2 linked regions of the Bradyrhizobium diazoefficiens genome follow. The protein of the gene in region 1 interacts with the protein of each later gene in a pairwise test. Links are inferred from orthologs where the notes say so. Each region holds a gene or a part of one and is shown on either strand. Other genes may lie near its edges. The genes, in order: JJE66_RS12340 and grxD.

Evidence for each region.
Region 2: the proteins of JJE66_RS12340 (region 1) and grxD interact in binary tests that used the Escherichia coli proteins (3 or more experiments, as listed by UniProt). The link is inferred for Bradyrhizobium diazoefficiens from one-to-one orthologs.

What each region holds. Positions count from the first base shown.
Region 1 is NZ_JAENXS010000001.1:2,622,512-2,635,488, forward strand. The notes cover bases 1-2,978. They hold JJE66_RS12340 (BolA family transcriptional regulator), read right to left. Parts: upstream 1,639-2,978; coding sequence 1,363-1,638; downstream 1-1,362. Other genes in these bases: JJE66_RS12335 (HlyC/CorC family transporter), read left to right, coding at 1-1,229; JJE66_RS12345 (J domain-containing protein), read left to right, coding at 1,795-2,430; JJE66_RS12350 (HWE histidine kinase domain-containing protein), read right to left, coding at 2,474-2,978. Also shown: more of JJE66_RS12350, read right to left, coding at 2,979-3,517; JJE66_RS12355 (citrate synthase/methylcitrate synthase), read right to left, coding at 3,671-4,774; JJE66_RS12360 (citrate synthase family protein), read left to right, coding at 4,851-6,077; JJE66_RS12365 (DedA family protein), read right to left, coding at 6,097-6,777; cobaltochelatase subunit CobS, read left to right, coding at 7,076-8,074; cobaltochelatase subunit CobT, read left to right, coding at 8,206-10,107; JJE66_RS12380 (esterase-like activity of phytase family protein), read left to right, coding at 10,104-11,165; JJE66_RS12385 (NADH:flavin oxidoreductase/NADH oxidase), read left to right, coding at 11,278-12,390; JJE66_RS12390 (hypothetical protein), read left to right, coding at 12,607-12,977. UniProt on the Escherichia coli protein: Transcriptional regulator that plays an important role in general stress response. Has many effects on cell morphology, cell growth and cell division. Acts by regulating the transcription of many genes, including dacA (PBP-5), dacC (PBP-6), ampC and mreB.
Region 2 is NZ_JAENXS010000003.1:311,560-321,794, reverse strand. The notes cover bases 2,584-5,378. They hold grxD (Grx4 family monothiol glutaredoxin), read right to left. Parts: upstream 4,247-5,378; coding sequence 3,920-4,246; downstream 2,584-3,919. Other genes in these bases: egtB (ergothioneine biosynthesis protein EgtB), read left to right, coding at 4,487-5,378; JJE66_RS32620 (O-acetyl-ADP-ribose deacetylase), read right to left, coding at 3,365-3,916; JJE66_RS32625 (serine hydrolase), read right to left, coding at 2,584-3,318. Also shown: JJE66_RS32635 (low specificity L-threonine aldolase), read left to right, coding at 1-651; JJE66_RS32630 (serine hydrolase), read right to left, coding at 768-2,030; more of JJE66_RS32625, read right to left, coding at 2,032-2,583; more of egtB, read left to right, coding at 5,379-5,797; egtD (L-histidine N(alpha)-methyltransferase), read left to right, coding at 5,848-6,819; JJE66_RS32600 (low temperature requirement protein A), read right to left, coding at 6,850-8,043; JJE66_RS32595 (BolA/IbaG family iron-sulfur metabolism protein), read right to left, coding at 8,083-8,319; JJE66_RS32590 (DUF427 domain-containing protein), read left to right, coding at 8,531-8,890; JJE66_RS32585 (alpha/beta fold hydrolase), read left to right, coding at 8,956-10,059; JJE66_RS32580 (DUF1328 domain-containing protein), read right to left, coding at 10,080-10,235. UniProt on the Escherichia coli protein: Monothiol glutaredoxin involved in the biogenesis of iron-sulfur clusters.

The sequences.
Region 1 (12,977 bases):
TGACCGGTGCCTCGCGCGCCAGCATGCTGCGGCTGTCCAAGCAGGGTAACCGCGACGCCGACGTGGTCTCGCAACTGCTCGACATGCGTGATCGCCTGATCGGCGCGCTGCTGCTCGGCAACAACATCGCCAATATCAGCGCGTCCGCGTTGGCTACCAGCATCTTTACCGCATGGTTCGGAGATGTCGGCGTGCTCTACGCGACCGGCGTAATGACGGTGCTGGTCGTGATCTTCGCCGAGGTCCTGCCGAAGACCATCGCGATCAACGCGCCGGACCGGATGGCGCTCGCGGTTGCGCGGCCGATGCGGTTGACGATGTACGTGCTGGGGCCGCTACTGCGAATCGTGGAAGTCATCGTGCGCGTGCTGATGCGGCTGTTCGGCCTCGCCGGCGAGCACCAGGCGATCCTGTCGCCGACCGAGCGCCTCCGTGGCGCGGTCGATCTGTTGCACCACGAGGGCAAGGTCGAGAAGCAGGACCGCGACATGCTCGGCGGCCTGCTGGATCTGCGCGAGCTCCAGGTCTCCGACGTCATGATCCATCGCACCGAGATGATGATGATCAACGCCGATCTGCCGGCGGAGGAGCTGGTGCGCGAGGTGCTGGCGACCGAATACACCCGCATTCCGCTGTGGCGCGAGAAGCCGGAAAACATCATCGGCGTGCTCCATGCCAAGGATCTCCTGCGGGCGATCCGCGCCGCCGACGGCGACACCTCGCGCATCGACGTCTCCACCATCGCGCTGCCGCCCTGGTTCGTGCCGGAGATGCGCCCGGTCTCCGAGCAATTGAAGGCATTCCGCCGTCGAAAAACCCATTTCGCGCTGGTCGTCGACGAGTACGGCGAAGTTGAAGGTCTTGTGACGCTGGAAGACATTCTGGAAGAGATCGTCGGGGACATCTCCGACGAGCACGACGTCGTGGTCGCCGGCGTGCGTGCCCAGCCGGACGGCTCGGTCGTCGTCGACGGCTCGGTGCCGATCCGCGACCTCAACCGCGCCATGGACTGGCGTCTGCCCGATCAGGAGGCAACCACGGTCGCGGGCCTCGTCATTCACGAAGCGCAATCGATTCCCGACCGCGGCCAGAGTTTTACGTTCCACGGCTTCCGCTTCCGCGTCCTGCGCCGCGAGCGCAATCGCATCACCGCGCTCCGTATTTCACCGGTGCCGCGCGATGCGGAGCTGGAGGAAGCCAAGCCGAAGCGGGCTGGGACGTCGTTTTGACGCAGTCGCTTTTAGCTCTGAAGCTTCCACATCGTCATGGCCGGGCTTGTCCCGGCCATCCACGTCTTGCCTGCAGCACAAAGAACGTGGATGCCCGGGACAAGCCCGGGCCATGACGACCTCTTGTGACCGCTCAGAGCGACCCTTCCCCCGGCGCCTGCGCGTGGATCGCCAGCGCATGCACGCTGCCGGAAAGTTCCGCGGCCAGCGCTGCATTTATCATGCGGTGGCGGTCGACCCGGCTCTTCCCTTTGAACGCCTGAGACACGATATACACGCGGAAGTGCGTCTCGCCGCTCGGCCTGTGGCCGGCGTGCCCCTCATGCAGATGTGACTCGTCGACGACTTGCAGGCTTTCCGGCGTGAAAGCTTCCCGCAACTTGTTGCTGATAGTGTCTTTCATGACCATGAGCGCCATTAAGGTGCGCGATCGCACTTCGTCAATGCCATAGGCCGCCTCCGGCGGCCGTTCTCAAAGCGCCGAGGCGAAGCTTCGGTTACGGGTAGTCAGCTAATTGCAATGTCAAGACTTGAAGGTTTTTGCATTGCGTAGTCAAAGTTGGTCATGCCGATCGATTCATCCAAGTTCTTCGACTCCATCCGGGTCAAGCCGAAAGGCAAGCAGCCGGAGGCGAAGCCGCGCGACACCGTGGCCAATTGCGAATGGACCGGGTGCCAGAACAAGGGCGCCCACCGCGCGCCGAAGGGGCGCGACAACCAGCGTGAGTACTGGCACTTCTGCTTGAATCACGTGCGCGAGTACAACCAGAACTACAATTTTTTCTCCGGCATGAATGCCGATGCGGTCGCGCGCTATCAGAAAGATGCGCTGACCGGCCATCGCCCGACCTGGAAGATGGGCGCCAATGGCGGCGTCAAGAAGGGGGCGGAGGCCGAGATCGACGGCGCCTTCGATCCGTTCAGCATGTTCCAGGAGCTCAACGGCCGCACCGGCTGGCGCGCCGGCCCGCAGGCCGCGCCCAAGGTCGAGACGCGCAAGATCATGAACGCCGAGCGCAAGGCGCTCCAGGTGATGGGCCTCGGCCCCGACGCTACCCTTGCCGACGTCAAGTCCAAGTACAAGGCGCTGGCGAAGCAGCACCACCCCGACACCAATGGCGGCGACCGCTCCACCGAAGATCGCCTGATCGAGATCATCAAGGCGTATAATTATCTGAAGACGGTGGTGCGGGAGGCCTGACGCACGATCCAGCCTGAAGCATCCAGCCTGAAGCCATCACACTTCAGGCGATCTCCGGGAAGGACAATTCGCAAAGCAGTCCTTCCGGACGCCACTGCCGGCTGACCTTTCCGCGCAAGGTCCGGATGATGCCGTCGACCGCGCCGATGCCGAAGCCCCTCCGCGTCGGTGGCTCCTTGACCCGGGGACCGCCACTCTCCGACCAGTGCAGCACGAGAGGCCCTGCATCGCTGGTCTCCCAGCGAATATCCAATCTGCCCGAGGGCGTCGACAGCGCGCCGTACTTGGCGGCGTTGGTCGCGAGTTCATGCACGGCGACCGCGACCGACTGGGCTAGCGTCGCCGGCAGGTGGATATCGTCGCCTGCGATCCGGATCCGTTCGCCGTCCCGGCTGTCGTAGGGACGGAGTTCCTCTTCGATGATGGTTTTCAGGCTGGCCCCTGTCCATCGCGAATCCGAGAACAGCTTCTGTACGTTGGCAAGCGCGCTGAGCCGGCCCTGGAACACGGCCTGGAACTCCTCGGCGCTATCTGCCTTGGTCAGCCGCAGCATCGCCTGCGCCACTGCGAGCAAATTGTTCGAACGATGATCGACTTCGGACGCGAGAAGCATCATCCGCTGCTCGGCCTGCTTGCGAGCCGTGATATCGACCAGCATGTTCACCGCACCAGCCAATCGGCCGCTTTCATCGCGCAGGGGCGTGGGATACGGCATGAAATAGATCCGTGAGCCGTCAGGCCGTTCGGCAATCGCCTCGACGTCGCGTACGGCGCGGTTCTGCTTCAGGGCGATGGCCATGGGGCATTCAGCGTGCGGGAGCGGCGTGCCGTCCGGCAGATAAAGCTTCCAGGTCACGCACCACATCTCGCCGATTTGCGGCGTGCGTCCGGCAAAATCGATGCAGGCGCGATTGAAGAAGGTGATGCGACCTTCGGCGTCGGTGGTGTAGATTGCGGCAGGCAGCGCCTGGAGCAAATCACGGAATCGCCGTTCAGAATTCGCGCCGGCCTCGCTGCGGCTGACGGCATAGCCGGCGGTGATCGCCCCAATGCTGGCCTCGTTCGCTTCTCCAAACAAGTCCAGCATCGCAATTCAAAATCCACAGGAACAGACATTGACAAGTCTCCAGACGCGGAGACGTTCCATGCCGTTGCGGGACGATGCAGATCGTCCCGCAATCGTGGTCTCGTCAGGGCATGACAGGGGGAGCGAATGGCCCGCCATCATGCAGCTTCCGCGCTATTCGCCCGAAGCCTTCGGCATCGCCCCCACATACGACGAGCTCGGCCGGATCAGCCGTCCCGTCCGCTGCTGCTCGCGCGCATGCGCGGTCCAGCCTGCTGCGCGTGCCACCGCGAAGATCGGCGTGAAGGCCTGGCGCGGGATCGCCAGCGCATCGAGCAGGATCGCGGTGAAGAACTCGACATTGGTCTCCAGCGGCCGCTCAGGATTCTTCTTGCGCAGGGCGCTGCGGATATAGGCCTCGACCTCGCCGGCAAAGGGGAGATCGGCGCCATCGGCTGCGAGCGCCTCGACCGCGGTCTTGAGCACGTCGGCGCGGGGGTCGCGGACGCGATAGACGCGGTGACCAAAACCCATCATCCGCTCGCCGCGTGCCAGCGCCGCATCGACCCAGGGCTGGATACGCTCGCGCGAGCCGATCGCGTCGAGCATTTCCAGCACCGGCTCCGGCGCGCCGCCATGCAGGGGACCGGTCAGCGCGCAATAACCCGCGGTCACCGCGGCGAACAGATCGGCCTGCGTCGAAGCCACCACGCGCGCGGTGAAGGTCGAGGCGTTCATGCCGTGGTCGCTGGCGGTGACGAGATAGGCGTCGAGTGCAGAGACCTCGCGCGCTGCAGGCGCGCGCCCATGCAGCATGCGCAGCGTATCGGCGGCATGGCTCACGCTCGGATCCGGCGCGATCGGGTCGAGCCCTTTCGCGCGCCGGACCAGCGCACCCGCGATCACCGGAAATGCACCGACGATCGTTGCCTCGTGCGCGAGGCCATGCTCTGCGCGAAGCCCCGCGACCGCCGCGCGAAACCCGTCGACGATACCCATGTCTTGGGTGGCCGGCAGCAGCTCGGGCAGGCGCGCGAAGGCGCGCTCGCGCGCCGCACCCAGGCTCGCCCGCACATTCGCTTCGCTGAGCGTGCTCTGGCTCGCCCCGTTCCAGAGCCGGGCGGTGACGCCCTCGAAGCTCGATTTGGCGGCCAGTCGGCCGACATGCTCGCCCGCGATGATCAATTCGCCGCGCTCGCCGTCGACATGGCTCAGTACGGTTTCGGCCGCGGGAACGCCGTCCAGCCCGATCTGGCTTTTGGTGAGGTGGATGTTCATGGCCCAATTCTCCTTGTTCACGAGAGAAAAATCGGGTCTCTCGACAGATTGATCAATCTTGATTACATCAATCAATATGAATAATTCCGAAGAGCTCTACCTCTCTGCCCGGGAAGCCGCCGCCGAGCTCGCGATCTCGCCGGCCACGCTTTACGCCTATGTCAGCCGCGGGCTGATCCGCTCCGAGCCGACGCCGGATTCGCGCAAAAACCGCTACCGCGCCGAGGACGTCCGCGCCCTGAAGGAGCGCCGCGTGCCGTCGCCGGAGCCGCGCGGCCTGCGCAGCTTCGATGCCGATTTGCCGGTGATGGACACCGAGATCTCCACCATCACCGAGGACGGCCCGATCTATCGCGGGGTGAACTGTGTGGATCTTGCCGAGAGCGACACGCTGGAGCACACGGCGACGCTGCTCTGGAATGTCTCGGGCGTCGATCCCTTTGCGCCGGACAACTGCCCCGCTGTGTCCGACGAGATGCGCCTGATCGCACAGGCCGCGCACCGTGCCGCGCCGATCGATCGCGCCATCGCCGTGCTCGCGCTCGCGGCCAGCGCGGATTCCCGCGCCTTCACCCGTGCGCCCGACGGCCGCACCATGGTCGGCGCGCGCATCGTCCGCCTGCTGGTTGCGACCATGCTCAATGCCGAGCCGTCGTCCGAGCCGCTGCACCAGCAGATCGCGCGCGCCTGGGCGCCCGACAACAAGTACGCGCCCGATCTCATCCGTCGCGCGCTGGTGCTGCTCGCCGAGCACGAGCTGAATGCGTCCACCTTCACCGCGCGATGCGCGGCGTCGACCGGGCTCAATCTCTATGATTCCGTCATCGCCGGCCTGGCCGCGCTGAAGGGTCCGAAGCACGGCGGCGCCGGCGTGCTGGCCTCGCAGCTGGTCAAGACGCTGGTCGACCGCGACGTCGAACCGATGGTGCGCGAGCGCGTCGCGCTCGGCGAGCGGTTTGCGGGTTTCGGCCATGGCGTCTACAAGCGCGGCGATCCCCGTGCGCAATCGCTGCTGAATGCTCTGGCGCGCGCCGGCGCGCCGCGCAAATTCACCCGCGAGGTACCCGAGCGGATTGCGGAAGCGACCGGAGAGTTCGTCAACATCGATTATGTGCTCGCCGTGCTCGTGCACGCGCTGCGCCTGCCGGCAGGCAGCGAGCTCGCATTGTTCGCGATGGCTCGCAGCGTCGGCTGGATCGCGCACGCCAGCGAGCAGCTGCAGTTCGGCAAGCTGATCAGACCGCGGGCGAGATATGTGGGACCGGCGCCGGGGCGGAGGACGGGAGCTGGCTCTCAAATTTAAGAGCGATAAAGCTCATTTCTCAGCGTCGTTGCGGCGAAGGCAATGCCCGCGGCTTCGCCGCCGCGACACCGCCGCCGTTGCGGCGGCGATAGATCCAGACCGTCACGCTCACCACGATCGCCACACCGACCACGGTCAGAATCCACATGTGCTTGTAGGGATGCCCGTGATGCGGCAGTCCGGCGTATTCGTGGAGGGCCGATACCGCCAGCACGCCCGGCAGCACATGCGCGGGCGCCCAGACCAGGATCGCGGGGATGTTCACCGCATAGAACCGCGCAGGCGGCATCCCGAGCGCGCCGGCCGTGACGGGCACGAAGGCACGGATCGGCGGCACGAAGCGGGCGAAGAACACGGCCCAAGTGCCGAAGCGATGGAAGAAGCTTTCGCTCTCCTCGACCAGGCGTGGATAATTGGTCAGCGGCCAAGTGCTGAGGATCTTGCGCTGCTGCCGGTGACCGAGCCAATAGGCCGAGCCGTCGCCGAGCAGGGCGCCGATCACTGCGGCCAGCAGCACCCATTGCAGTTTCAGGTCTCCGCCCGGAACCAGCGCGCTGAGCGCCAGGATGATGGTCGAGCCGGGGATCACCGACCCCACCACCGGAACGGCTTCGAGAAGCGCCGCCAGGAACAAGGTCAGATAAGCCAGCCACGCATGGGCAGAAACGAAGGATATCAAGTGATCAAGGAAGGACGTCACGTCGTCTCTGTGTCGGTGGCGGGCATTGGGGTTCAGACCCCTACATAAGTAAGCGAAGGCGGGAAAAGTGCCACTCGCTTGGGCAGGGCGACGTATCCCGCTCGAAATTCGGGCGTGATTCGCAGAGCAGCCTTCCAAAAATCGCGTTCCTTGCCTATCTAAATGAAAAGACAACGGAACTTTGATTGGGAGGCGGGCTTCTGCCCGCACGTTGTCTCTGCTAGGTTCGCAGACGCACCCAGCCGCCGCCAACGTGCAAATAACTGGTCTCGGGATCGCCCGGGACCTCGGAGGATTGATGACGACCGCCGCCTTGTCCAAAGTTGAGGAAGTTTCCGGTCTGCCCGACATGAAGGTGTCGGTGCGCCAGGTGTTCGGGATCGACACCGATCTCGAAGTGCCGGCCTATTCCGAAGTCGATCCTCATGTGCCCGAAGTCGATTCCGACTACCGCTTCGACCGCGCCACCACGCTCGCCATTCTCGCCGGCTTCGCCAAGAACCGCCGTGTCATGGTCACCGGCTACCACGGCACCGGCAAATCCACCCATATCGAGCAGGTCGCGGCGCGCCTGAACTGGCCCTGCGTGCGCGTCAACCTCGACAGCCATATCAGCCGTATCGACCTCGTCGGCAAGGACTCGATCGTGGTCCGCGACGGCAAGCAGGTCACCGAATTCCGCGACGGCATCCTGCCTTGGGCGCTCCAGCACAACATCGCGCTGGTGTTCGACGAATACGACGCCGGCCGACCCGACGTGATGTTCGTGATCCAGCGCGTACTGGAAGTCTCCGGCCGCCTGACACTGCTCGACCAAAACAAGGTGATCAAGCCGCATCCGGCGTTCCGGATGTTCTCGACCGCCAACACCGTGGGTCTCGGCGACACCTCGGGCCTCTATCACGGCACCCAGCAGATCAACCAGGGCCAGATGGACCGCTGGTCGATCGTCACCACGCTCAACTACCTCAGCCATGACGAGGAAGTGGAGATCGTGCTGGCGAAGGCCAAGCACTATCGCACCCCGGAGGGCCGCGACATCGTCAACAAGATGGTCCGCCTTGCCGATCTCTCCCGTAACGCCTTCGCCAATGGCGATCTGTCGACGGTGATGAGCCCGCGCACGGTGATCACCTGGGCTGAGAACGCCGACATCTTCGGCGATATCGGCTTCGCGTTCCGGGTCACCTTCCTCAACAAATGCGACGAGCTCGAACGTCCGCTGGTTGCCGAGTTCTACCAGCGCTGCTTCAACGCGGAGCTGCCGGAATCGTCGGTGAACGTGGCGCTGAGCTAAGGTTTGAGATGTCGTCCCGGCGGGACCCATACCGCGTGATGTCTCGTTTGAACGCCACTGAGAGTTTCCTGACACAAGAGCGGCCGGTGGTTATGGGTCCCGGCCTTCGCTGGGACGACAGATAGGGTCAGATGACCACCTCCAACTCCAAATTCCGTAACACCAAGGAAGCGCCGACCGAGCCGTTCAAGCGCTCGGTGGCCTCCTGCCTCAAGGCGATCGCGAAATCGCCCGAGCTCGACGTTTCCTTCGCCGCGGAGCGTCCCGGCCTCGCGCCCGGCAAGGCGCGGCTGCCCGAGCCGGCGCGGAAGATGACCAAGCGCGACGCCGCGATCGTGCGCGGCCACGCCGATTCCATCGCGCTCAAGATCGCCTGTCACGACGCGAAACTGCATCGCAAGCTGATGCCCGGCAATCCGCAGGCGCGCGGCGTGTTCGAGGCGGTCGAGCAGGCCCGCGTCGAGGCGATCGGCGCGCGCCGCATGGCGGGCGTGGCCAAGAATCTCACTGCGATGCTCGACGACCACTTCCATCGCGGCAAGTTCGACGAGATCACCGACCGCGCCGACGCCCCGCTGGCGGATGCGCTGGCGATGCTGGTGCGCGAGCGCCTGACCGGGCTGGCGCCGCCCACGGCTGCGAAGAAGATGGTCGATCTCTGGCGTCCGATTCTCGAAGACAAGATCGGCAAGCGGCTCGACCGGCTCGATGGCGTGGTCGAGGACCAGACCAGGTTCGGCGATGCCGTGCATGATCTCCTGACGGCGCTCGATATCGGCGACGAGCGCAGCGCCGACAGCGAGGACAATGAGGACAACGACGAGAACCAGGACGGCGACAACGATCAGTCCGGCGCCGAGGGCTCGCCCGATTCCGACGCTGCGCAAGAGATGAGCGCCGACCAGGCGCAGGCGTCTTCGGAAGATATGAGCGAGAGCGCGATGGAAAGCGCGCAGGCCTCGACCTCGGATACCTTCGACGACGGCGAACTCGGCGACGACGAGACCCCGGGCGAGGCGACGCGTCCGAACGCGCATGGCAAGAACGAGCCGCGCGGTCCGGAATATCACGCCTTCGCGCCGAAATTCGACGAAGTCATCGCCGCCGAAGATCTCTGCGACCATGACGAGCTGGAGCGTCTGCGGGCCTATCTCGACAAGCAGCTCGCGCATCTGCAAGGCATCGTCGCCCGCCTCGCCAACCGGCTGCAGCGGCGTTTGATGGCGCAGCAGAACCGCGCCTGGGAGTTCGACCTCGAAGAGGGCATTCTCGACCCCGCGCGGCTGTCGCGCGTGGTGACCGATCCCTATCATCCGCTGTCCTTCATGCACGAGAAGGAGGCGACGTTCCGCGACACCGTGGTGACGCTGCTGCTCGACAATTCCGGCTCGATGCGCGGACGCCCCATTACAGTGGCGGCGACCTGCGCCGACATTCTCGCGCGCACGCTGGAGCGTTGCGGCGTCAAGGTCGAGATTTTGGGTTTCACCACGCGCGCCTGGAAGGGCGGGCAATCGCGCGAGGCGTGGCTTGCCGCCGGCAAGCCGGCCAGCCCCGGCCGTCTCAACGATCTCCGCCACATCATCTACAAGTCGGCGGATGCCCCCTGGCGTCGTGCGCGAAAAAATCTTGGCTTGATGATGCGCGAGGGGCTGCTGAAGGAGAACATCGACGGCGAGGCGCTCGACTGGGCGCACAAGCGCCTGCTGGCGAGGGCCGAGCAGCGCAAGATCCTGATGATGATCTCGGACGGTGCGCCGGTCGACGATTCCACGCTGTCGGTCAATCCCGGCAACTATCTCGAGCGGCATCTGCGCCACATCATCGAGGAGATCGAGACCCGCTCGCCGGTCGAGCTGATCGCGATCGGCATCGGCCATGACGTCACGCGCTACTATCGCCGCGCGGTGACGATCGTGGACGCGGAGGAACTCGGCGGCGCCATCACCGAAAAGCTCGCCGAACTCTTCAGCGAGACCAACACGGCGCCCACGCAACCGGCCAATCGCCCGCGACGCAAACTGCATTCGTGAGCACGCACTCGTCCCGCCGCAGCTTCATCGGCCACGCGGCGGCGGGATTTTCCACTCTCGCTCTGTCCCCGTACGCGCACGCACAGGCCGCGCCAAAACCGGCGCAGCCCGAGCACGCCGTCACCGCGCCTGCCGCGATCGAGGTCAATTCGCGGCCGATTCCCGATTTCGAGCCGCGCGACCGGTCGCGCACGCGCTTCGGCTCATTGCAATATCGCAGCGGGCTCGTTCTGACCTCGCCGCATCGCGGTTTTGGCGGCCTGTCCGGCTTCCGCTTCCTCGACGACAAGGGTGAGCATTTTCTCGCGTTGTCCGACCAGGGCAGCTGGTTTACAGGCCGCATCCGCTATGCCGGCGGCAAGATGGTCGGGCTCGACGATGTCGAGGCGGCGCCCATGCTCAACGCCGAGGGGCGGCCGATCACGGAGAAGCGGCTCTGGTACGATACCGAGTCGCTCGCGCGCGACGGCTCGCTCGTTTATGTCGGGCTCGAACGCGTCAACCAGATCATGCGCTTCGATTTCGCCAAAGGCGGCACGCGGGCCCGCGGCGAGGTGCTGCCGACGCCGGGAGCGTTGCGCAAGCTGCCCTACAACAAGGGGCTCGAGGCGCTGGTGTTCGTGCCGAAAGGCCAGCCGCTCGCGGACACGCTGATCGCGATGTCCGAAGGCGGCTTCGACGCCGACGGCAATCTGATCGGCTTCCTGATCGGCGGTCCGACGCCGGGCCAGTTCAGCATCCACCGAACCGACCAGCAGTTCATCAGCGACGCGGTGCTGCTGCCGTCGGGCGAGCTGCTCATCCTCGAGCGCAAATTCTCCTGGTTCACCGGCATCGACATCCGCATCCGGTCGATCCCCCTGAAGACCATCGCGCCCGGCGCATTGGTCGACGGCCCCGTGCTGTTTCACGCCGATCTCGGCCACGAGGTCGACAACATGGAAGGCATCGACGCCCACGTCACGGCGGAGGGCGAGACCGTGCTGACGATGGTGTCGGACGATAATTTTTCGCTGCTCCAGCGCACCCTGCTGTTGCAGTTCACGCTGGCGGAGTAGCCGCAATGCATGGCCTCGCTAGCGGCCATGCCGCCTGCGCAACTGGCAATTCGCGATCCGCCACCTAAACTTCATGCAATCGCTTCCATCCCTCCCATCCCCGGATCCCCGCATGAGCGCCCTGTTTTCCCCGATCAAGCTGCGCGGCCTGACTTTGAAGAACCGCGTCGTGGTGTCGCCGATGTGCCAATATTCGGCCGAAGACGGCGTTCCCACCGACTGGCATTTCACCCACATCAACAATCTGGCGCTGTCGGGCGCGTCGATGTTCTGCATCGAGGCGACCCATGTCGAGGCGATCGGCCGCATCACGCCGGGCTGTCTCGGGCTCTACAGCGACGCCTCCGAGGCCGCGCTGAAGCAGATACTCACCTCGGTGCGCAAACATTCGCACACCGCGATCGCGATGCAGCTCGCCCATGCGGGCCGCAAGGCAAGCAGCGCGCGGCCCTGGGACGGCGGCCAGCTCATCCCCGAGGCGCAAGGCGGCTGGCAGGCCGTGGCGCCGTCGGCGGTGCCGCACAAGGAGGGCGAGGCCGCGCCGCTGGCGCTCGATGCCGCGGGCCTGAAGCGCATCCGCGACGCCTTTGTCGACTCGGCAAAACGCGCGGAGCGCATCGGCATCGACGCCCTCGAGCTGCACGGCGCCCACGGCTATCTGCTGCATCAGTTCCTGTCGCCGATCTCGAACAAGCGCACCGACGAATACGGCGGCTCGCTTGAGAACCGCATGCGCTTCCCGCTCGAAATCTACGACGCGGTGCGCGAGGTATTCCCGCACGAAAAACCGGTCGGCATGCGGGTGTCGTCGACCGATTGGGTCGAAGGCGGCTGGGATCTGGCGCAGACCATCGAGTTTGCGAAAGCGCTGAAGGCGCGCGGCGTCGACTGGATCGATGCCTCCTCCGGCGGCGTCTCGCCGCTGCAGAAGATCCCGCTCGGCCCCGGCTATCAGGTGCAGTTCGCGGACGCCATCAAGCGCGAGGCGGGACTGCCGACCATCGCCGTCGGCCTGATCACGGAAGGCAAGCAGGCTGAAGAGATCGTGGCATCCGGCAAGGCCGACATGGTCGCGCTCGCCCGCGGCATGCTCTACGACCCCCGCTGGGGCTGGCACGCCGCGGCTGACGTCGGCGGCGTCGTCGAAGCCCCGCCGCAATATTGGCGCTCGCAGCCGTCGACGCAGAAGGAGCTGTTCGGCAAGACGTCGTTCGGGGCGCGGTGAGGCGCGCGTATGGCGCGACAACAATGGTGTCGTCCCGGCGCAGGCCGGGATCCATACCGCGTGATCTATCGATTCAAAGGGCGGACGACACCGAGAGTGTGGAGACGCCGCCGCGTCCCTGACCCCCGACCTCACGCATCCGTAACTCCCCTTACCTTCCACCCGTCGCAAAACAGGCCTAACCTCCGCAGCACTCAACGCTGCGCGAGGCCCGCCATGCGATTTGCTGTCCGCAAGACTGCCCATGTGCTGGAACGGATTGGCCTCGCGATGGCGGGCGCGGCCTGCGGGTTGTTCGTCGGCGCCCATGTCGGCTCCGCGATCCCGTCGCTCACCACGCAGGGGTTTCTGCTCTTGATGATGCTGCTCGGCGCGGTCGGCTTCTATCTCGGCATCGACACGCCGCAGCTGCCGTTCGACGAGGCGCACAGCGAGATCGACGCCGCGGAACTGCTGAGTTCCGCCGGCACGCTCTGCGCCACGCTCGCGGCGCTGGCCTCGGTCGCCGTCATCGTGCTCCGCCTCGAGCCGGATGGCGCGCTGACCTGGCTGGTGTTCCTCGGCTGGATCGCCGGCGTCGCCATGCA
Region 2 (10,235 bases), on another replicon or contig:
TACCAGCCGACACAGACTGTCGTCAGCGTCGAGCAGACCGCCAATATCGGCGGCGGCACGATCTGGAAGAAGACGGCGCTCGACGAGATCGTCGCGATCGCCAGGCAACACGGCCTCGCCACCCACATGGATGGCGCACGTCTGCTCAACGCCACCGTGGCGAGCGGCATCTCCCCGCGCGACATGACCGCAGGCTGGGATTCGGCCTGGATCGACTTCTCCAAGGGCCTGGGCGCGCCGATCGGCGGCGTGCTCGCAGGCACGCGCGCCTTCATCGACGCAGTCTGGCAGTGGAAGCAGCGCCTCGGCGGCTCGATGCGGCAGGCGGGCATCTGCGCGGCCGCCTGCATCTACGCGCTCGACCATCACGTCGATCGCCTTGCCGACGACCACGCCAATGCGCGGGCGCTGGCGCGCGGGCTGTCGCAGATCTCAGGCGTCGAGGTGCAGGAGCCCGAGACCAATCTCGTGTTCTTCAAGCCAGACGGCGCCGGCGTGCCCGGCGACAAGATGGTCGCAGCGCTGCGCCAGCGCGGCGTGACGCTTGCGATGATGGACGGCCGCATCCGCGCCTGCACCCATCTCGACGTCGATGCGAGCCAGATCGAAGAGACGATCGGCCATGTTCGCGAGATCGTGCGCGGGGCGTAGTCGTCAGTCCCGTAGCCCGGATGGAGCGCAGCGAAATCCGGGACAGTCTTTCGTTGGCATCAATCCCGGATTGCGCTTCGCTCCATCCGGGCTACGACAGCAGGCGAGACGACCGATCACCGCCCCATCGCCTGATAGATCAGCGTCTTCAGTGCCAGTTGGACCCGGCCGCGCTGCGATGGGGTCTGCACCATGAAAATCCCGAACAGATCGTCCTCGGGATCGATGAAGAAGAAGGTGCCGCCGACGCCGTCCCAGCGATACTCGCCGAGCGGCCAGGAGGTCCCCGGTGGCACGGAGGTGCGCACGGCGAAGCCGATGCCGTAGCCGGAGCTCTCGCCCGGGTAATAGTTCTTGTCGCGCTCAATGTGAGTTTCGGGACCAACGTGATCCGACGCCATCAAGGCGAGGGTTTCCGGCTTGAGGTAGCGTCGACCGTCGAGAGTGCCGCCGTTGAGCAGCATCTGTGAGAAGCGTGCATAGTCGCCGACAGTGCCGACCAGCCCGCCGCCGCCCGACTCCCATTTCAGTGGTTTCCGGGGATCACGGACCTGCGTGACCGGGCTGATCGCGCGATCCTCCGGCATCGGTTCGGCGATGCGCGGCCACTTGGCGGGATCGGCGACATAGAACGCGGTGTCTTTCATCCCGAGTGGATCAAGCAGCCGCTCCTTCTCGAACTGGAACAGCGATTTGCCCGATATCACCTCGATGATGCGGCCGAGCACGTCGGTGGAGTGGCCGTAATCCCAGATCGTCCCGGGCTGTTCAGCCAGCGGCAGCGCGGTGATCTTCGCGACGAGATCGGCATTGGTCGAATTCCTGTTGTCGAAGAGACCGGCGTCGGCATAGAGCTTGTTCACCAAGCCGCCGCCATAATAGCCGTAGGGCAGCCCGGCGGTGTGGCGCATCAAATCCTCGATCGTCACCGGACAGTTGAGCGGCTCCAGCTCCAATGAGACCTTGCCGTCCTCGGCCTTCTTCTCGACGCCGACCTTCATGGCGGCAAAGGCCGGAACGTATTTCGAGACGGGATCGCTAAGCGCGAGCTTGCCCTCCTCGACCAGCATCATCGCCATGACTGACGTGATCGGCTTCGACATCGAATAGAGCCGGAAGATCGTGTCCGCGCTCATCGACATCTCGGTCGCAACGTCGCGGACGCCGAAATTCTCGTAATAGACCGGCCTGCCGTGCTGCTGGAGCAGCAGGATCGCGCCCGGAAACTTGCCGGTCACGATCTCGTTCCTGATGTAGTCGGAAACCTTCGCCAGGCCCTCGGGCGTAAAGTTATGGGCGCGGCCCGCGGAGACCGCTTGCGCACCGACGACGCCAAACAGAAGAATGAGCGCCGCGATCAGACCGCGGCGCCCGCACATGTCAATTCTCCATGGCTTCATAAACCAACTGCTTCAATGTCCGCTGCACGCGCTGGCGCTCGGTCGGCGTCTGCTCCAGCAACACAAAAAACATGTCCTGCTTGGGGTCGATCACGAAATAGCAGCCGGAGGCGCCGTCCCACTTCAATTCGCCGAGATCGCCGGGCGGCGGCGGCTTGGCGTTGCCGGGGTCGGTGCGGACAGCAAGCCCGAGGCCGAAGCCGAAACCGTCGCCGGGGAAATAGAAATAATCGCGATCGACGCCCGAATTCGGGCCGATCTGGTCGGTCACCATCAGCTTGAAGGTCTCGGGCTTGAGGATGGTCTTGCCGTCGAGAGAACCGCCGTTGAGCAGCATCTGCGCGAAGCGCTCATAGTCCGCCATGGTCGAAACCATGCCGCCGCTGGCCGACTGCCATTTCTTCACGACAGTCGGATCGTTGATCCGACCGACCCGGAAATCGCTGTCGTTCGGCACCGGCTGCGCCAGCAGCTTCTGCTTCTTGGGGTCCGTGACGAGGAAGCCGGTGTCGACCATGCCGAGCGGACCGAGCAGCACCTCCCGCTCGATATCGAGCAGCGGCTTGCCGGCCGCGATCTCCATCACGCGTGCCAGGACGTCGGTGGAATGGCCGTACTGCCAGAGCGCGCCCGGCTGATTGTGCAGCGGCAGCTTTGCGATGCGCTCGGCGAACTCGGCGAGATCGAAATCGCCGTCGTAGATCTTGGCGTCGCGATAGGCTTTGCGGACCAGGCTGTCGCCATAGAAGCCGTAGGTAATGCCCGACGTGTGCGTCATCAAATCGTGCACCGTCATCGGCCGATTCGGCGGGACCAGCTCGAGCGATTTGGTGCCGTCTTCGGCCTTCTTCTCGACGCCGACCTTCACATTGGCGAAGGACGGGATGTATTTGGAGACGGGATCGTCGAGCTTGATCTTGCCGTCCTCGACCAATTTCATCGCGGCCACCGAGGTGATCGCCTTGGTCATCGAGAACAGGCGGAAGATCGTCTTGTCGGTGATCGGCGCCTTGCTGACCACGTCCTGCACGCCGAAGGCTTGGTGGAAGACCGGCTTGCCGTGCTGCTTGATCAGCACGGTTGCGCCGGCGATCTTGCCGGTCGCAACCTCGTTCTTGAAAAACTCGCTGATCCTCGCGAGCTTGTCCTGATTGAAATGCGCGCCAGCCGGAATCTCGTAAGTGCCCTCGGCCTGCGCCAACGATATCGCACCGAGCGATACCAGTACGCCGCAGACCAACGCAAATCGTCCAAAACGTAAAATCATATCCCCTCCCCGGAACATGGCCGGGTGGAGTGTACTAACCGTGTCATCAGGCACAAGGGCTGCTGTGCCGCGAGAGCGCCTCGGCATGGAATTTGGCACTCGGCTCGGAGAAGCAGCAGAAAACCACGCGAGCAACAAACGGCGCGGCAGGAAGCCCTTCGATTGTCGTCCGCACGGCGATATCGGCCGCCCGGTCGGCGGGAAAGCGGAAAATGCCGGTCGAAATCGCGGGGAATGCCACCGAGGTCAGCTTGTGCTCGCCGCACAGCTCCATCGAACGGCGATAGCAGGAGGCGAGCAGCTCGTCCTCGCCGATGGTGCCGCCGTTCCAGACCGGTCCGACGGTGTGGATCACATGGGCGGCCTTGAGCCGATATCCCTTGGTGATCTTCGCATCGCCGGTCTTGCACCCGTGCAGCATGCGACACTCGGCGACCAGCTCGGGCCCGGCGGCCCGATGGATCGCACCGTCCACGCCGCCGCCGCCAAGGAGCGACGTGTTGGCGGCGTTGACGATAGCGTCAACGCCGAGGGTGGTGATGTCAGCAACGATGATTTCGAGCTGAACGCCGCCGATCCGGCGCGTCAGCGAGGTCACGAATCAGGCCGCGACCGCGACGCCCTTCTCGGAGAAGAGCTGCTGCAATTCGCCGGCCTGGAACATCTCGCGGATGATGTCGCAGCCGCCGATGAACTCGCCCTTTACGTAGAGCTGCGGGATGGTCGGCCAGTTCGAGTAGTCCTTGATGCCGTTGCGCAGCTCGGCGGATTCGAGCACGTTGAGGCCCTTATAACCGACGCCGATGTGGTCGAGGATCTGGACGACCTGGCCGGAGAAACCGCACTGCGGAAATTGCGGCGTTCCCTTCATGAACAGAACCACGTCGTTCGACTTCACTTCGTTGTCGATGAATTCCGCGATGCTCATATCCGTGTCCTTCTGGGGCAGAGCCCTCAACAATATCTTCGGGCCGGCTCAGCCGATCTAACCCGATACCTGCCTATATATGTAGCCCAAACCGTTGTGCATCCAAAGTAAAATGGCGGCGACCAGCCGCTGGGCGGCCGGGCCGGACGGGCCCGGGGCCATTGCATGATGGCACGAATATCATCACCGGGGAGGACTTTCATACCGTAACGGAACCCCTATCTAGGACGAACCTTGGTTTTGGAACCGGGTACCGCCAACAACGTTCTCTTGTCCTGTCTGGAGAAAAACGTGACGAAACAAGCCTCCGCTACGGCCGCCTCGCCGCTTTCGTCACCGTTGGACGCCCCCGGCGACCTCGCCCAAGGATTGGAGCAGGGGTTGGAGACCGCCTTTCTCGCCGTCCGCAAAGAGACCGAGCGCCGGGCCGCGCCGCTTTCGCCCGAGGACCAGCAAATCCAATCCATGCCGGACGCAAGCCCGGCGAAATGGCACCGAGCCCACACCACCTGGTTCTGGGAGCAATTTTTGCTCGGCGAACACGTGTCCGGCTACCGGCCCTTCCATCCCGACTTCGCTTTCCTGTTCAATTCCTACTATGTCAGCGCCGGCCCGCGTCATGCGCGCAATCACCGCGGCGACATCACCCGCCCCAGTGCCAACGAGGTCAGTGCCTATCGCAGCTATGTCGATGCGGCAGTCGTGAAATTCTTCCGCGAGGCCGGCGAAGACAAGCTTCGGGCCATCGCACCGCTGGTCGAGGTCGGGCTCAACCACGAGCAGCAGCATCAGGAATTGATGTTCACCGACATCCTGCACGCCTTTGCGCAGAACCCGGTCTATCCGGCCTACGATCCGGACTGGCGCTTCCCGGCTTCGACGCGCACGGCTGAGGATTGGCTGACACTGAACGAGGGCATTCACACCGTCGGCCACACCGAAGACAGCTTCCATTTCGACAATGAGAAGCCCGCGCATCGCGCTCTCGTCGGCCCGGTCAAGGTCGCGCGCAATCTCGTCACCAATCGCGAATGGCTTGCCTTCATGCGCGACGGCGGTTACGCGAGCGCAACGCTCTGGTTGATGGACGGCTTCGCCGCCGCCCGCAAGGAAGACTGGCAGGCTCCGGGTCATTGGCGCGAGATCGACGGCCAGTGGAACGTGATGACGCTCGCCGGCGTCAAGCCGGTCGATCCTGACGCACCGGTCTGCCACATCAGCTATTACGAGGCCGACGCGTTCGCGCGCTGGGCGGGAAAGCATCTGCCGACCGAGATGGAATGGGAGGTCGCCGCGCGCGCCGGCCAGCTCAACGATGCCTTCGGCATCGTCTGGCAATGGACCCGCAGCTCATACTCCCCCTACCCCGGCTACCGCGCCATCGAAGGCGCGCTCGGCGAGTACAACGGCAAGTTCATGGTGAACCAGCTGGTGCTGCGCGGCTCCTCGCTGGCGACGCCGGACGGTCACAGCCGTGTCACATATCGCAACTTCTTCTATCCGCACCATCGGTGGCAGTTCACGGGTCTGCGGCTCGCCGACTACGAGTAAAAATTATCCGACGACCAATGCGCGCCGGACAGCGCGTTCAGGAGAGTATCATGAATGTGCACGCCAGCGCTTTGGCTGAAGCCCATCTTCCCGACGAGCAGACCACGGCCTTCGCCCGCGAGGCCATCGACGACCTGTCGCAGCAGCCCAAAAAACTGTCGCCGAAATATTTCTACGACGCGACCGGATCGGAATTGTTCGAGGCGATCACGCGCCTGCCGGAATATTATCCGACGCGCACCGAGCTTGCGATCCTGAAGGAGCGCGGCAGCGAGATCGCGAAAATCATTCCGGAGCATGCGGCGTTGGTCGAATTCGGCGCAGGCGCGACCACGAAGGTCCGGCTGCTGCTGAATCACTGCAAATTCGCAGCCTATGTCCCCGTCGATATCTCCGGGGATTTCCTGCAGGCCCAGGCCAACGGGCTGAAGCGGGACTTTCCCTCGCTGGGCATCTATCCAGTGGCAGCCGACTTCACGACGCCGTTCGAGTTGCCCAAGGCGGTCGCCACGATGCCCAAGGTCGGCTTCTTCCCCGGCTCGACCATCGGCAATTTCGAGCCGCATGAAGCGCAGGCTTTTCTGAAGAGCGCTCGCAAGATCCTCGGCCAAGGCGCGCAGATGATCATCGGCGCCGACCTCGAGAAAGAGGAGCGTCTGCTCCACGCCGCCTACAATGATGCGGCAGGCGTCACCGCGCGGTTCAACCTCAATGTGCTGGTGCGGATCAACCGCGAGCTCGGCGGAAATTTCGACCTCTCCGCCTTCACCCATGGTGCGATCTACAATCACGACCGGCACCGGATCGAGATGCACCTGATCAGCAAGAAGAGCCAGATCGTGCGTCTGCTCGGCACCAGCTTCTCGTTCCGGCCCGGCGAGAGCATCCACACCGAGAACAGCTACAAATACAGCATCGAGCGTTTTGCAGCGCTGGCGCAAGGCGCCGGCTGGAAGGTGCGCGAGAGCTGGACGGACACAGCGAAGATGTTCTCGGTGCACGCGCTGGAGGCGGCGAAGTAACAGCTCCGGCGTCACCGGCAGCCCGGCGGCTCAACGCTCCCCGAGCTCTCCCGACTTCGATCGCAGCGATACCGTTTCCCACACCGCAACGACGATCATGATCACGCTCGTTGCGACCGACAGCCATAAGGGCGAGAGATCGGCGGCAAACCACCACAGCGCCGCGAGCAGAATGATGCCGATGCCGTGGGAGAGCTGGAGGAAGCCGCGGATAGAATGCTTGAACAGGATGGTGCCGACCAAAAACACCAGCGGCCCGCCGATCGTGCTCACGATGGTTCTGACATCGGGATGCCCGGTCGGATGCTTCAGCACCAGTTCGTCCGAGACCGCGCTCAGGATGATGCCGGCGACGATCGGCATGTGCAGATAGGTATAGGCGAGCCGCGCCAGCCGGCCGGATTCGGCAGACTTCGAGATCCACTCGGAGCCGGCCTCCGCGCCTTTGTGGAAATAGATCCACCACATCGCGATGCTGCCGACCAGCGCAGAGACGAAAGCGAGAATATTGTCCGCGGTCCAGTCCAGCTCGGCAAAGGTTGCGCCATTGACGATGACGGCCTCACCAAGCGCGATGATGATGAAGCCGGCGCAGCGCTCGGCCATGTGGCCGCCCTCGACCGCCCAGGCCTCGACCGACGAGAATCCCAGCTTCGGCACCCAGAAGCGAACCGCGGGCGAGACGTATTCGATCGTCAGCGCCACGATCCAGAACCACAGCCTCTCCTCGCCATGGGCGAGGCCGCCGAGGATCCAGAACACTGCGGAGCCGCAGAGCCACACCAGAATGCGGATTGCGTTGTGCCGCACCGGAGTCCGGTGACGTGGGGTTGCGAACAGCCAGAACGCGGTGCGCCCGACCTGCATCGTCGCATAGGCGGTCGCAAACCACAGGCCCCTCCCCTCGAACGCCGTCGGGATCGTCGTCGACAGCACGAGGCCGCCGAGCATCATCAGGAAGATCAGGATGCGGACCGGCGTCAGCTCCGGATTGAGCCAGTTGGTGACCCAGGCGGTGTAGACCCACACCCACCACACCGCCAGGAACAGCAGCGTGACCTCGACCGCACCGAGCGAGGTGAAATGGTGCAGCAGCGTGTGCGACACCTGCGTGACCGCGAAGACGAACACGAGGTCGAAGAACATCTCGGCATTGGTGACGCGGCTGGTCTGGTTCGGCAGGATGACGCGAAACAGCGCGCCGCGCGGATTATCCGCAGCCATCATCATCCCCGTCGCGCACTCAGGTCAGGTGCCCTCAAATCAAGCGCCTGGCACCCCGGTTTGCAGCGCCAGCGCATGCAGCACGCCGCCCATCTGGCCCTGCAGCGACTGATAGACGATCTGATGCTGCTGGACGCGGGATTTGCCGCGGAAGGATTCCGAGATCACGGTCGCTGCATAGTGGTCGCCATCGCCGGCGAGGTCACGGATGGTCACCTCGGCATCGGGGATCGCTGCCTTGATCATCGCCTCGATATCGTGGGCGTCCATGGGCATTCGGGTCTTGCTCCTCAGTGTCGGCTTTACAGCCTCGGCGTCGAATCGCTTGCCGGGGTCCGGATCTGCAAAGCCAAACTTGCCGGCAGGGCGAAACTTAGCGTGATCGGCCTTCTACGTCACGCCTTCAGGCACTATATCCCTGATCCCATCAGGATAAAGGCACGACAAAGTGCCGCGCGCGACGGATTGATCGAAAAGGCGTGAAATCATGAAGCTTCCAGGCCCCGACCACCCCATCACCATCACCCAAAACCCCCGGCGCGTCCGCGTGACGGCGGGCGATATCGTGATCGCCGAGAGCGCCAAGGCGCTGACGCTGAAAGAGGCCAAATATCCGGCGGTGCAATATCTGCCGCGGGAGGACGCCAACATGGCGCTGCTGGAGCGCACCGACCGCACCACGCACTGCCCCTATAAGGGGGACGCCAGCTATTACAGCATCAAGGCCGACGGCAAGACGCTCGACAATGCCATCTGGACCTACGAGACGCCGTTCCCCGCGATGACCGAGATCACGGGTCATCTTGCCTTCTATCCGGACAAGGTGAAGATCGAGGAAGTGGGGTAGGCTCACGGGGCCGGGGCACCGGGGCGCTCACGGATCGCCTCCTCTCAGTCGACACAAGGCACGAGATGCCGCGCAAGGCCGCAAGACTGATTGGGGTCTCGTTGCTGGGATTGGCCGGTGTCCTCATTGTAGTGGCCGCTGCCGGAGTGGGATTTCGTGCCTACCGCCAATATCTTGCCGCCGAAACTCTCGCGATACGCTCCCCTGAGGGGGTGCAGGAGGGAGCGTTCGTCGACATCGGCGGCATCAAGCAATGGATTCAAATCCGCGGCGAGGATCGGGATAACCCTGTTCTCCTGTTCGTCCATGGCGGACCCGGCGGCTCCACCTTGCCGATCTCGTCGGGTTGGCGTCCCTGGGAAAAGCATTTCACTGTCGTGCAGTGGGACCAGCGCGGCGCTGGCCGCACCTATGGCGCGGCTGGAGAGACACTCGCTCCAACCATGACGCTGGAGCGAATGGTGCAGGACGGCATCGAGCTGGCCGAATATCTGCGAATCCATCTGCACAAGGACAAAATTATCCTGGTCGGGCATTCCTGGGGTTCGTTCCTAGGCATTCACATCGTCAAGCAGCGCCCTGATCTGTTCTCTGCCTATGTCGGCACGGGACAAGTGGTCGGCAGGGTGACGTTCGAGACGCAATTCGAGATCACAATCGCACATCTGCAAGCATTGGCGCAGTCCGCTGGCAACAACGAGGCCCTGGCGGAATTGGCGCCAATCGTCGCGCGACCTGTGATGAGCCCGCAAAATCGCCTGCTCGCGGACAAGTGGAGCAAGGCGCTGGGGCTACCCTCCATCGAGAGCTTCCGGTTGGCGGGTCCCGTTCCACCCCCATTCATGCCGGATTTCTCGCTGCTGGACTGGTACAACTGGCGTAAGGGCATGGCCTTCTCCGCAAAATATCTGCGCGGACGAGAGGGCCCCATGTTCAAGCGTGACGTCGCCTCGCTGGGACTCGCGTTTCAGGTCCCGGTGATATTCATCGAGGGCGATGCGGACTACAACACACCGGGTGGGCCGGCCGAACAGCTCTTCAATCAGATCACGGCCCCGCATAAGCAATTTGTCTGGGTGCGCGGCGGCGATCATTTCATTCCGTTCGATCGTCCCGACGAGTTCTTGGCCGATCTGGTGACCCACGTCATGCCGTTCGCACGCGATTGAGGGCCCGGCGCGGCGGCCCGCTACGCCCTGAACACAGTGAGCCCGAGGATCAGCAGCACCAGGAAGATCACGACGAAGATGTAGAACAGGAAGCGGGCGATGTCGGCGGAGGCGGCCGAAATGCCGGTGAAGCCGAGCACGCCGGCCACGATCGAGATCAGCAGGAAAATCAGCGC